Linked DNA regions of Halorarum salinum. Each later gene encodes a partner of the first gene's protein in a complex. Links are inferred from orthologs where the notes say so. Each region holds a gene or a part of one and is shown on either strand. Other genes may lie near its edges. The genes, in order: HUG12_RS17800 and HUG12_RS05280.

Evidence for each region.
Region 2: the proteins of HUG12_RS17800 (region 1) and HUG12_RS05280 are in contact, whole or in part, in a crystal structure (PDB 3CW2), measured with the Saccharolobus solfataricus proteins. The link is inferred for Halorarum salinum from one-to-one orthologs. Residues at the interface, in WP_009989173.1 of Saccharolobus solfataricus: Val185, Arg186, Thr187, Asn188, Glu189, Pro190, Leu191, Gly192, Val193, Glu194, Ile196, Lys197, Ile200, Ser201, Leu204, Ile217, Lys218, Ile219, Tyr220, Thr221, Ile222, Gly223, Ala224, Pro225, Tyr227; in WP_009988771.1 of Saccharolobus solfataricus: Asp222, Lys225, Pro226, Gly227, Thr228, Gln229, Phe230, Asn231, Leu233, Lys234, Gly235, Leu259, Phe273, Thr274, Lys275, Tyr300, Leu301, Asp302, Pro303, Ser304, Leu305, Lys307.

The regions. Positions count from the first base shown.
Region 1 is NZ_CP058579.1:3,513,824-3,519,952, reverse strand. What follows is about bases 2,233-5,223. They hold HUG12_RS17800 (translation initiation factor IF-2 subunit alpha), read left to right. Parts: upstream 2,233-3,323; coding sequence 3,324-4,124; downstream 4,125-5,223. Other genes in these bases: HUG12_RS17790 (Single-stranded DNA binding protein), read left to right, coding at 4,565-5,223; HUG12_RS17795 (RNA-protein complex protein Nop10), read left to right, coding at 4,156-4,341; HUG12_RS17805 (hypothetical protein), read left to right, coding at 2,935-3,207; HUG12_RS21920 (hypothetical protein), read right to left, coding at 2,707-2,841; HUG12_RS17810 (hypothetical protein), read right to left, coding at 2,445-2,645. In the rest of the region: HUG12_RS17820 (molybdopterin-dependent oxidoreductase), read right to left, coding at 1-737; more of HUG12_RS17815, read right to left, coding at 734-2,232; more of HUG12_RS17790, read left to right, coding at 5,224-5,830; HUG12_RS17785 (hypothetical protein), read left to right, coding at 5,827-6,129. UniProt on the Methanocaldococcus jannaschii protein: eIF-2 functions in the early steps of protein synthesis by forming a ternary complex with GTP and initiator tRNA.
Region 2 is NZ_CP058579.1:1,113,428-1,119,545, reverse strand. Bases 1,751-4,730 are described here. They hold HUG12_RS05280 (translation initiation factor IF-2 subunit gamma), read left to right. Parts: upstream 1,751-2,617; coding sequence 2,618-3,844; downstream 3,845-4,730. Other genes in these bases: HUG12_RS05270 (DNA-directed RNA polymerase), read left to right, coding at 4,238-4,730; HUG12_RS05275 (PIN domain-containing protein), read left to right, coding at 3,889-4,236; HUG12_RS05285 (30S ribosomal protein S19e), read left to right, coding at 1,904-2,359; HUG12_RS05290 (lysylphosphatidylglycerol synthase transmembrane domain-containing protein), read left to right, coding at 1,751-1,808. In the rest of the region: thiL (thiamine-phosphate kinase), read right to left, coding at 1-643; more of HUG12_RS05290, read left to right, coding at 780-1,750; more of HUG12_RS05270, read left to right, coding at 4,731-4,822; transcription elongation factor subunit Spt4, read left to right, coding at 4,823-5,020; HUG12_RS05260 (GTP-dependent dephospho-CoA kinase family protein), read left to right, coding at 5,025-5,555; HUG12_RS05255 (pyridoxamine 5'-phosphate oxidase family protein), read right to left, coding at 5,652-6,074. UniProt on the Methanocaldococcus jannaschii protein: eIF-2 functions in the early steps of protein synthesis by forming a ternary complex with GTP and initiator tRNA.

The DNA.
Region 1 (6,129 bases):
TCCGCTTCGGGCTTCTGGAAGTCGACGTGGAGGTCGTCGCCCTTGCCGGACATCCGGAGGACGCCCGCGACCTGGACGTCGTTGCAGGCCTCGACGCAGCGGTTACAGAGGATGCACTTGTTGCGGTCGATCTGGATGACCGACGTGGCGTCGATCGGCGCGTACTCGTCGCGCTCGTCGAACACGCCGTACCGTGGCTGGTTCACGCCGTGCTCGATGGAGACGTCCTGGAGCTCACAGCGGCCGTTCTGTCCGCACGTCGTGCACCGCAGGTTGTGGTTTCCGAGCACGAGGTCGAGGTTGACGTCGCGGGCCTCCGCCGCGTCGGTCGCGCCCGTCGAGACGTCGAGGCCGTCCTCGGCCGGGAAGCTACACGCCGGAACGAGGCCGTGCTCGTCGGTCTCGACCATGCACGTGCGGCAGGCGCCCCGCGGCCCGATGTCGTCGGACTGCTCGGTGTCGCGGCCGTAGTAGCACAGCGCCGGCACGTCGGCGTCGGCCTCGACCGCCTCGACGGCGTCGAGGAGCGTCGCTCCCGGGGGGACGGCGACGGGGGCCCCGTCGACGGTCACCGTGCTCATCCCGTCGCCCTCGACGCCGACGTCGGGGTCGTTCGCCGTTCCCGTGCGGAAGTCCTCGGCCAGCGGCGTCGTCGGCCGCGGGTCGTCGATCTCGGGGACGCCGGGGAGCTGCTCGGTGGGGCTGTGCTCGGTCGGTCCGGGGTCCTGGCTGCTCACGACTGCACCACCTCGCAAGCGCCGCTCGGGCAGCGACCGGCCGCGTGGGCCTCGAACTCCGTCTCGAACCCGTCGAGCGCCGTCCCGACGCACCGGCCGACCGACCGGCCGACGTCACAGAGGCTGGAGCCGTCCATCACGCGCGTGAGCTCCCGGATCATGTCGTCCCGGTACTCCCCGTCGTACACCTCCCGGAGGAGGCCGAGGAGCTGTTTCGACCCCTCGCGGCCGGGGAAACACCGGCCGCAGTTCTCCTCGCTCGCGAACCGGACGCGCTCGCCGGCCGTCGCGACGACGCAGCGGTCACGGTCGAACAGTTCGACGACGCCGCCGGTGCCGAGGCCGGCGTTCTCCAGCGCCAGCGCGTTCGCCGGGTGGTCGAGCGTCCGGGTGAAGCCGCCGAACAGGCCGCCGACGCAGGCCATCTTGAACCGTCCCGTCGAGTCGACGGCGTCGCGGGCGGCCGCCAGCGAACTTCCGGTCGGCAACTCGACGGTCGCCGGCGTCTCCACGTCGCCGGTCACGGTGACGAGTCTGGTCCCGGGGTCGGCGTCGTCGGCGTCGAAGGCGTCGGGGTCGAGCAGCGCCTCGCGAACCTGCGCGAGCGTCCGGGGCGTGTGCACGGCGGTCGGGCGCCCGTACAGGCCGTGTCGGGCGGGGCCGGGCGGGCGCAGGCGCGCCTCCAGCCGGTCGTTCCCCTCCAGCGCCTCGAGCGCCATGGTGAACTCCCCGGCGATGTACTCGTCGGGGCCGGCGACGACCTGCGGGGCGTCGGGGTCGCCGGCACCCGTCGTTCCGCCGAGCGCGTCGACGGCGGCGACGGCCGCGCGGCGGCTCCTGGAGCGGACGAGGTCGTCGTCCTCGTTCGTGTACACGACGACGTCGCCCGGGTCCGCGCCGACGATCGCGGCGACCGCGAGCGTCCCGTCGAGCACCGTCGCCGGCGACCCGCCGAGCAGCGTCCGGTCGGTCCCGTTGCGGCGGTCGCTCTCGTTGGCGTTCACCACCACGACCGGGTCGCCCGACGTCTCGCGGACGGTACGCAGGTCCTCGACGAGGGGGGCGTCCCGGCTCGCGTCGCCGCGACCCCGCCCGAGCAGGCCGGCCTCCGAGAGCCGTTCGAGCGCCGCATCCGGGTCTTCGCGGGCGAGCGTCGCGGCCTCCGTCGTCGCGTGGGCGCCGTCACCTAAATCGGTCCAGCCACACCCGCCGAGCACGCGCCGCGACCCGACCCCGAGCGGCCCCTCCGCCGGCGTGGGCAGCGTCCCGACGTCGGGGTCGTGCTCGACGACCCACGTGCCGACGTCCTCCCCGACGTCCCCCGACTCGGCCCGCTCGACGAACGCCCGCGTCTGCTCGGCGGAGGGGCGCGGGTAGTACGCCGTCCGCCCGCCGATCGTGACGAGCGCGAGCGGTTCGAGCGCGCGGACGCCAGTCGAACCCACCTCGCGGACGTCCGCCGTTTCGGCCGCGGTACGGGCCGTCTGGAGGACCCTCCGTCCCCGTTCCAGCGGACGCGCTTCGCCGCTTGCGTCGGCCTCCCCCGGTTCCCGGGCGACGCTCGGGGGGTCGCCTCGCCCGACAGTGACGCGGACGACCGGCCCGTCGACGTGAGTGTCGTTAACGTAGCTCACTTTCCGTAGTTCGGCGAGAACGTACGAAAACGTTGGGCCGCCGTGACGGCGTCCTGACGGTCGTGGTGTCCGTTCAGGCCGGATCCGTGCCGGGGTTCCGTCGCGGGTTCGGCTCGGTCCGACCGCGCGGTCCGTCCCGTCGGTCAGGAACGAACAGCCGCGAGAGGGGTGCGGCCCGACGCCACGCCAGGAACGTGGCCCCGCCCACGGCCGCGACGAGGACGGTCGCGCCGAGGAGCCGGAGTCGGTTCGACGGCGTGTTCCGGTCGGTCATGTCGCCACGTACGGCGCGGCGGGGCGTATCGCTTTCGGCGGATACCGGCGCCCCCGAACGATCAGAACGGCGGCGAGACCGTCGGCTCGTCCCGGCCGAGCCCGACTACCACGACCGCCGCGACGACCGCCGCGAGGGCGAGGAGTGCGAAGCCCACCGCCCGTCCCGCTTCGGTCCGCCGGCTGTCGGAGTCCATGGATCGCCTACCGCGTCCCACTCCATAGGGGTTCGGGGCGCACGGGCGCGGGTACCCGAGGATTGACCGGGCGCCGGCCCGTTCGCTCGGACGATGGCAGAACGAGAGTTCGAGACGTTCCAGGCGCGGGCGGCCGAGGCGGTCTCGGGGGACGGGCTCGAGTCCGTGTACGTCGGCATCGTCCGCGAGGACGGCGAGCGGGAGTACTACTTCGGCAACGACACCGAGGACGTCGGGGAGCTGCGGGAGGCGGCGGCGACCCAGCTCGGGATGCTGCTCCGGGTGCTCGCGGATCGGTCGGACGACAGCGTCGACGAGGTCGCCGACCTCGCGGTCGAGCGCGCGGGGGAACTGCGGCTGGAGTGAACGCCCGCCGGCTCGGCGGGCGAGTCCGCCCGAGCGAGTCCCGCGACGATCAGCACCTCCGGGGGCGAGTCGCACGAGTCGAAACTGTTGAGAGGGGGCGGCGTCAACGCTCATGCATGAAATTCAGCGGCTGGCCCGAGAAGGGTGAACTCGTCGTCGGCGAGATCGACGAGATCGCCGACTTCGGCGTGTTCGTGGATCTGGACGAGTACGAGGACAAGCGCGGACTCGTCCACGTGAGCGAGGTCGCGAGCGGGTGGATCAAGAACATCCGCGACCACGTGAGCGTCGGCGAGCGCGTCGTGGCGAAGGTGCTCGACGTCGACGAGTCGTCCCAGCAGATCGACCTCTCGATCAAGGACGTCAACGACCACCAGCGCTCGGACAAGATACAGGAGTGGAAGAACGAGCGCAAGGCGGACAACTGGATGACCATCTCGTTCGGCGAGGACGTGAGCGACGAGCAGTACACCCGCGTCGCGGAGGCGCTCTACTCGGCGTTCGGATCGATGTACGACGGCTTCGAGCAGGCGGCCATCCACGGCGAGGAGGCGCTCGAGGACACCGACCTCGACGAGGGGGAGATCGAGGCCATCGTCGAGACGGCCCGGGAGAACGTCTCGGTCCCGTACGTGACGGTCACGGGTTACGTCGACCTCGAATCGCCCGAGGCCGACGGCGTCGACGACGTGAAGGCCGCGCTCGAGGCCGCCGAGGGGAACGGCGAGGTGCCGGACGAGGTGGAACTCGAGGTGACCTACGTCGGCGCCCCCGAGTACCGCATCCGCGTCCGCGCCCCCGACTACAAGACCGCCGAGGACGAACTGGAGGAGTCGGCCGACCGCGCGCGCCGGTCCATCACGGCCGTCGGCGGGACGGGTTCGTTCCACCGCGAGCGCGAGACCGAGGACGAGTAGGGTCGTTCGGGGGCCGGGACGGGAGGAACTCGTGAAATCGGACATCAGGGTCTGTTCGGCGTGGAAGGGGCGTCACGAGCGGCCGGTGTACACGCTCCACGACGCCTGTCCGGAGTGTGGCGCCGACGCGGTCAACTCCGCGCCGGCGCCGTTCAGCCCCGAGGATCCGTACGGCGAGTATCGGCGGCGTGCCCGCGAGCGCTCGTCCTCGGAGTAGGCGGTTCGTCGGGCGGAACCACGGGCGTGCACGTTCGATGGTTAGGCCAGCGACGCTCGGGCGAGTCACGGCGGGTCGGACCGAGCGGAGCGTCCCGGGGGTTTCGCGGTCGTCCGCACCGTTCGTCGGCGGGCGCCGGTTCCGGAAACCGTCCGGTCCCGCCACCGAACGCCGACGAACCGGCACGGAGAGTTTAACAGCCGTCCCGAACTAGACGGGAGCGATGGACGTCGACAACCACGCCGAGGAGCTCGCCTCCGCTCTCGGCGAAGACAAAGAGGAGGTCAAGCAGGACCTGCAGAACCTACTGGAGTACAGCGTCCCCATCGACGAGGCCAAGCAGTCGGTCCGCCGGAAGTACGGCGGCGGCGGTGGCGGCGACGCCACGCCCACGTCGGTCGACGTCGCGGACGTCACCACCGACTCCGGCAACGTCAGCGTCACCGCGCGCGTGCTGACGGTCGGGACGCGTAGCATCCGCTACCAGGGCGAGGACACGACCATCCGCGAGGGGGAACTCGCGGACGAAACCGGGACGATCAGCTACACCGCGTGGCAGGACTTCGGCTTCGAGCCCGGGGACACCGTCACGGTCGGCAACGCCGGCGTGCGCGAGTGGGACGGCGAACCCGAACTCAACATGGGCCAGTCCTCCTCGGTGGCGCTCGAATCGGAGACCCTGGCGGTCCCGTACGACGTCGGCGGCGAGCGCGACCTCATCGACGTCGAGGCGGGCGACCGCGGGCTGACCGTCGAGGCGCGCGTGACGGAGGTCGAAGAGCGAGTCATCGACGGCCGGGACGGCGAGACCACCATCCTCTCGGGCGTGCTGGGCGACGAGACCGCCCGGCTCCCGTTCACCGACTGGGACCCGACGCCCGAGGTCGAGGAGGGCGCCGAACTCCGCGTCGAGGACGTGTACGTCCGGGAGTTCCGCGGCGTCCCCTCGATCAACCTCACCGAGTTCACGACCGTCTCCGGGGCGACCGTCGAGGTAACCGACGAGGCGCCACGCGTCGCCATCGGCGAGGCAGTCTCCTCGGGCGGGATGTACGACGTGGAGGTGACCGGCAACGTGCTCGAAGTGCGCGACGGCTCCGGGCTCATCGAGCGCTGTCCCGACTGCGGCCGGCTGGTCCAGAACGGCCAGTGCCGCAGCCACGGGCAGGTCGACCCCGAGGACGACCTTCGGGTGAAGGCGATCCTCGACGACGGCACCGCCACGGTCACCGCCATCCTCGACCGCGAGATCACCGAAACGGTGTACGGCGGGACGCTGGAGGACGCCCTCGAGGCCGCGCGTGACGCGATGAGCCGCGAGGTCGTCGCCGAGGACGTGCGCGAGAAGCTGGTCGGGCGGGAGTACCGCGTCCGCGGCCACCTCTCGGTGGACGAGTACGGCGCGAACCTCGACGCGAGCGAGTTCGAACCGAGCGAGGACGACCCGATCGAGCGTGCGACGGCCGCGCTCGAGGAGGTGAGAGCGTGAGTTCGAACGGCGACGGCGACGACTCCGGGCCCGGCACCCGCGAGGTCGCCCACAGGCTGTTCGCCGCCGAGTTCGACGACGCCTCCATGGAGTACTCCGAGAGCGACGAGGAGCGCGCTCCGAACTACGTCGTGACGCCGACCGGCCTGCGCGTGAACCGCCTGTTCGCGGTGGGCGTGCTCACGGAGGTCGAGTCGGTGAACGAGGACACCGTCCGCGGTCGCGTCGTCGACCCCACGGGCGCGTTCGTCACCTACGCCGGGCAGTACCAGCCCGACGAACTGGCGTTCCTCGACCGC
Region 2 (6,118 bases), 2.4 Mb from region 1 along the record:
GCCCGTCGCTGGAGTCCATCATCGCGGTCGCGTGCGAGCGGAGCGCCCGCCCGGCCGCGACGCGGGGGGTGAACCGGAACAGGTCGTTCCCGCGCTCGACCGCCGCCGGCGAGTTCCCGGCGTTCCCTGCGCCAGCGGCGTCCCTCGCGCCCCCCGGGTCGCCGGCCGCCGCGCGCTCGAAGAACCGGAGCGCGGCGGCGGTCCGCCCCAGCGCACCGGTGACACAGACGACCTCGCCGGGGCTCGCGCCCGATCGGAGCACGGGGTCGGCGGCGGCGCCGACGACGGTCGTCGCGACGGTGAACTCGTCCGTCCGGTCGAGGTCGCCGCCGACGTACTCGGCGCCGACCGCCTCGCAGACGTCGCGGGCGCCGCGCACGTACGCCCGGATTTCCCCGGCGTCGAAGGAGGGGGCGGCGTAGGCCGCGACGGCCGCCTCCGCGTCCGCGCCCATCGCCGCCACGTCCGAGAGCGAGGCGCCGACCGAGCGCCAGCCGGCGGTGTAGCGGGTGACGCCGTCCGGGAAGTCGGCCGACTCGTGGAGCATGTCGGTCGTGAGCACGCGGCCGTCGACGACCGCGCAGTCGTCGCCCGCGCCGGGGAGCTCCGCGGCGAGCAACGACAGCGCCTCGCGTTCGTCCATCGGTCGCCCGTCGGCGCGGGTCCCCGAAACGCTTTCGACGCGGATCGGGTACGCGACTGACCCGCGAATCCGTCGGGAATCGAACCGGGTCGATGCTTTCGACGGCTTGATACCGAATCCGGACGGAGCCGGGGGCATGGACCGCGACCAGCTCCGCGCCACCGTCCTGGGCTTCGGTGCCGCGGCCGTGGTCCTCGCGACGATGCTCCACCTCGTCGGCGTCGATGAACTGCTCGCGGAGCTCTCGCGGGCCAGGACGGGGCTGGTGCTGGTCGTCGTCGGGCTGACGGTCGCCTGGCTCCTCGCCTGGTCGTTCGCGCTCCGGACCGTCCTCGGCGTGCTCGGCGTGCGGACGTCGGTCGGCAAGTCGTTTCTCGTGTTCAACGGCGCGATGTTCTCGAACAACGTGACGCCGTTCGGGCAGGCCGGCGGCGAGCCGGTGACGGCGCTGCTCATCTCGAAGATGACCGACACCGAGTACGAGCGCGGGCTGGCGGCCATCGCGAGCGTGGACACGCTGAACTTCGTCCCCTCCATCACGCTCGCGCTCGTCGGCGCGGCCTACTTCGCGACGGAGACGACGTTCGGCACCCGGCTCCGGGTCGCCACCGGCGTCGTCGTGCTCCTCGCCGTGGCGGTGCCGGGGCTCGTGTATCTGGGGTGGCGGCACAGGTATAGCCTGGAGCACCGCGTCGTCTCGGCGCTCACGCCGGTCGTCCGCCGGCTGGCGGGGCTGGTCCCCGGCGTCCCCGTCCCCGACCCGGACGCCATCGAGTCCCGCATCGGCCACTTCTTCGGCGCCATCGAGCGCGTCGCGACCGACCGCGAGGCCATCGCCCTCTCGCTCGGAGCCTCGACGCTCGGCTGGGGCTGCCAGATGCTCGGGCTCTGGGTCGCCTTCGAGGCCATCGGCGCGTCGGTCCCGCTCTCGGCGATGCTGTTCGTCGTGCCGATGGGCGCCATCGCGGGCGCCACCCCGTTGCCGGGCGGCGTGGGCGGCATCGAGGCGGTGCTCGTCGCCGTGCTGGCGGCGCTCCCGGGCGTGAACGTCGGCGCGGGGACGGCCCTCGCGGCGGTCGTCATCTACCGCGGCGCGGTGTTCTGGATCCCCGTGCTCGTCGGCGGGGCCGTCGTGGGCGTCGTGGGCGCGGACGGACTCGGGTGAGGGGCCACATCCTCCGGTCCGGCGCCCCCGTGAGCGAGTGACAGCCGCGACGGAGAGACGACGAGTTTAAACGCCGGGACGGTGAATCCGGCCGTATGGTCACTCTCTACGACGTCCCGGCGGCGGACCTCATCGAGGAGGTCGCCGACCGGCTCGAGGAGCGCATCGAGGAGCCGGAGTGGGCCGGCTTCACGAAGACGGGGACGGGCCGCGAACTCCCGCCCCAGCAGGAGGACTTCTGGTTCGTCCGGACCGCCTCCCTGCTCCGGAAGGTCGCCGACAACGGCCCCATCGGCGTCGAGCGGCTCGCCACCGGGTACGGTGGCTCCAAGGGCGGCTCGACGCGCTACCGCGTCTCCCCCGCCGAGCACGCCGCCGGCTCGCGGAAGATCATCCGGGTGGCGCTCCAGCAGCTCGAGGAGGAGGGCTTCGTCGAGACCGCCAAGGGCGAGGGCCGCCGGATCACCGACGAGGGTCGCGCGTTCCTCGACGAGGCCGCAGGCGACGTGCTGGAGGGCCTCGACCGGCCGGAGCTCGAACGCTACGCGTAGACCGGTTCGAGGCCGTTTTCGCGACGTCCCCCCTCGGCCGGGAGCGAGGCGGACGACGCCGCTCGACGGCGGACGACGGGGGCCGTGGGCGACCCGTCGCGGGGGCAGGTCCCCGGGGTAATCGCCCAACCGCGTCGACCGGTGTGATCGGCTGCCACGCGACCGCCGGAAACCGCAAGGGGGCGCGGAAGCCGAGAACAGCACCTTTATCACTCGCAGGAGGCGAATTTACCTAACGAGATTATCTCTCGGAGGTCAATGGTGACGGAGAAAACACAACCGGAGGTGAACATCGGACTCGTCGGCCACGTGGACCACGGGAAGACGACCCTCGTGCAGGCGCTCTCGGGGTCGTGGACCGACCAGCACAGCGAGGAGATGAAGCGCGGCATCTCAATCAGGCTGGGATACGCCGACGCGACGCTACGCAAGTGTCCCGAGTGCGACGAGCCCGAAGCGTTCACCGTCGAGGAGAGGTGCCCGGAACACGACGTCGAGACCGAGGTCCTTCGGACCGTCTCGTTCGTCGACGCGCCGGGCCACGAGACGCTGATGGCGACGATGCTGTCCGGCGCGTCCATCATGGACGGCGCCGTCCTGGTGGTGTCGGCCACCGAGGACGTGCCCCAGGCCCAGACCGAGGAGCACCTGATGGCGCTGGACATCATCGGCATCGAGAACATCGTCGTCGCCCAGAACAAGATCGACCTCGTGGGCTCCGAGCGCGCCCGCGAGAACTACGCGCAGATCCAGGAGTTCGTCGAGGGGACGGTCGCCGAGGGCGCGCCGATCGTCCCCATCAGCGCCGGACAGGGGATCAACGTCGACGTGCTCATCGGGGCGCTCGAGGAGGAGATCCCGACGCCCGACCGGGACGAGACGCTCCCCCCGCGGATGTACGTCGCGCGGTCGTTCGACATCAACCGGCCCGGCACGACCGCCGACGAGTTGCTCGGGGGCGTGCTCGGCGGGTCGCTCTCGCAGGGCACCCTCGAGGCGGGCGACGAGCTCGAACTCCGGCCCGGCCGCGAGGTCGAGGAGGGCGGCCAGACCGAGCACCGGCCCATCGAGACGAGCGTGCGTTCGCTCCAGGCCGGCGGCCGGTCGGTCGAGAAGGTCAGCCCCGGCGGTCTGCTCGGGGTCGGCACGGGTCTGGATCCGAGCCTGACGAAGGGCGACGCGCTCGCGGGGCAGGTCGCAGGCGAACCCGGAAGCCTGCCGCCGACGCGTGAGGCGTTCGAGATGGGGGTCGAACTGCTCGACCGCGTCGTCGGCGAGGGCGAGGTCGAGGAGATCTCGACCGGCGAGCCGCTGATGCTCACGGTCGGCACCGCGACCACCGTGGGCGCGGTCACGAGCGCCCGAGAGGGCGAGTGCGAGGTGTCGCTGAAGCGCCCCGTCTGTGCGGAGTCGGGCGCGAAGATCGCGATCAACCGACGGATGGGCGCCCGCTGGCGGCTCATCGGCGTCGGGACGCTGCGGTAGGTGACTCCCCCGTGACGACCGTGGTCCTCGACACGAACGCGCTAATGATGCCGGTCGAGTGCGGCGTCCGCGTGTTCGAGGAACTGGACCGACTGGTGACCGACCCCGATCCGGTCGTCCCGCGGGCGGTCGTCGCGGAATTGGAGAACCTGTCCGAGGGTGCGGGCGAGGAGGCGACGGCGGCGTCGGTCGGCCGCGACCTCGCGGAGCGCTGTCGGGTGGTCGAGACGCACGAACGGTACGCCGACGACGCCGTCGTCGAACTCGCCCGACGCGAGTTCGACGGCTACGTGGTCACGAACGACGCTCCCTTGCGCGAGCGCCTCGCCGAACGGGGCGTTCGCGTAATCTGTTTAAGGGGCGCGAACACACTGGCGGTAACAGAGCGATAACATGTACAAACGGGTACGACTCAAGGACACGGTCGAGGTGCCACCCGAGCACCTGGCCGACGTGACGAACGACAGGGTGCGAAAGCTCCTGCAGGACAAGCTGGAAGGCCGCATGGACGAGGACGTCGGCAGCGTCGTCAGCGTCGTCGCGGTACACGACATCGGCGAGGGCGCGGTGCTGCCGAACCGACCCGGCGTGTACTACGAGGCCGAGTTCGACGCCATCACCTTCGATCCCGACATGCAGGAGGTCGTCGACGGGAACGTGGTGGAGGTCGTCGAGTTCGGCGCCTTCGTCGGCATCGGCCCCGTGGACGGGCTGCTCCACGTCTCCCAGATATCGGACGAATATCTCGCCTACGACGGCGAGAACCAACAGCTCGCGTCGACGGAGTCGAACCAGACCCTCGGCGTCGAGGACGCCGTCCGCGTGCGCGTCGTGACCAAGAGCATCGACGAGCGGAACCCCCGCGACTCGAAGATCGGGCTCACCGCGAAACAGCCCGGCCTCGGCAAGCACGGCTGGCTCGAGGACGAGGCGGCGAAGCGCGACGAGGGCGACGAGGCGACCGCGGAGGGGAGCTAGATGGCCGAGGACCGGCTCGCGTGCCGCGAGTGCCACTACGTGAACGACCCCGACAGCCAGACCTGCGACAACTGTGGCTCCTCCTCGCTCACGGAGGACTGGGCCGGCTACATCATCATCACCCATCCCGAGCAGTCCGAGATCGCCCCCGAGATGAACGTGACCAAGGCGGGCAGCTACGCGCTGAAGGTCCGCTGACCGGATGCTCCGCCTGCCCGAGACCCTCCGCGGCGCGTTCAAGGAGCCGCTCGGCCCGGTGTACGTCGAGACGGACGCGCTGCTCGCGGACGCCGGCGACCCGATCGTCGCGGTCGGCGACGTCGTCACCTACCACCTCCGGGTCGCCGGCCGCGACCCGGACGTCTCGGTCCTCGACGGGAGGACGAAGCGGGAGGCCGTGAGCGAGGAGATCGCCGCGGTGCTCGCCGGCGGGAACCCCCGCATCGAGGTCGAGAACCCGCCGGCGACGCTCTCGGCCGACATGCTCGACGCGCTCCGAGAGGCCATCGACCGGGACGAGAACGTCGTGATCCACGTGACCGGCGAGGAGGACCTCGCGACGCTCCCGGCCATCGTCGCCGCGCCGGATGGCGCGAGCGTCGTCTACGGCCAGCCGGACGAGGGGATGGTGCTCGTTCCGGTTACCCCGGAGACGAGAGCCGAGGCCCGTGACCTCGTCGGGCGCATGGACGGCGACGTGGAGGCGGCGTTCGACCGGCTGGAGCAACGATAGCCCCCGACGCCCGGCCATCGGGGCCGCACCGCTCGGACCGCTACCCGCGAACTGTCACTCGTGAACGGCATCCACGAACTGCTCCCTACGGGAGGGCTATCGCGCCACCCGTCGACCGGCCCTGGCGGTCGGATCGACCCGGTAGAGCCGGACGTCGAGGTCGACGAGGTCCTCGTCGAACACCCGGAACGGGTCGAACCGGTCACGGACCCGCCGGGCCGCCGACTCCTCGAGGCGGACGAGCCGACCCCGGATCTGGACGGACCAGCCCTCCTTCGGGTCGTCGTCGTAGACGAGGACGACGACCTCCTCGGTGGCGTCGAGGAAGGCCAGTTTGGTCGCGTCGCCGTCGTCGGTGAGCCTGACGACGAGGTCGCCGTCCGCCCGGGCGTAGGAGACCGGGACGGCGTAGGCACGGTCCCCGTCGGCGAGCGCGAGCACCGCGGTACCGGCGTCGCCGAGTGCGGCCTCGACCTCCGCCTCGTCCATTCCCGCCGTGTAAGTGAACGGGCCGTTCATGGGCGGTCGTTCGACGGCGCGGCGCAAAGCGTTGTCCCCGCCGC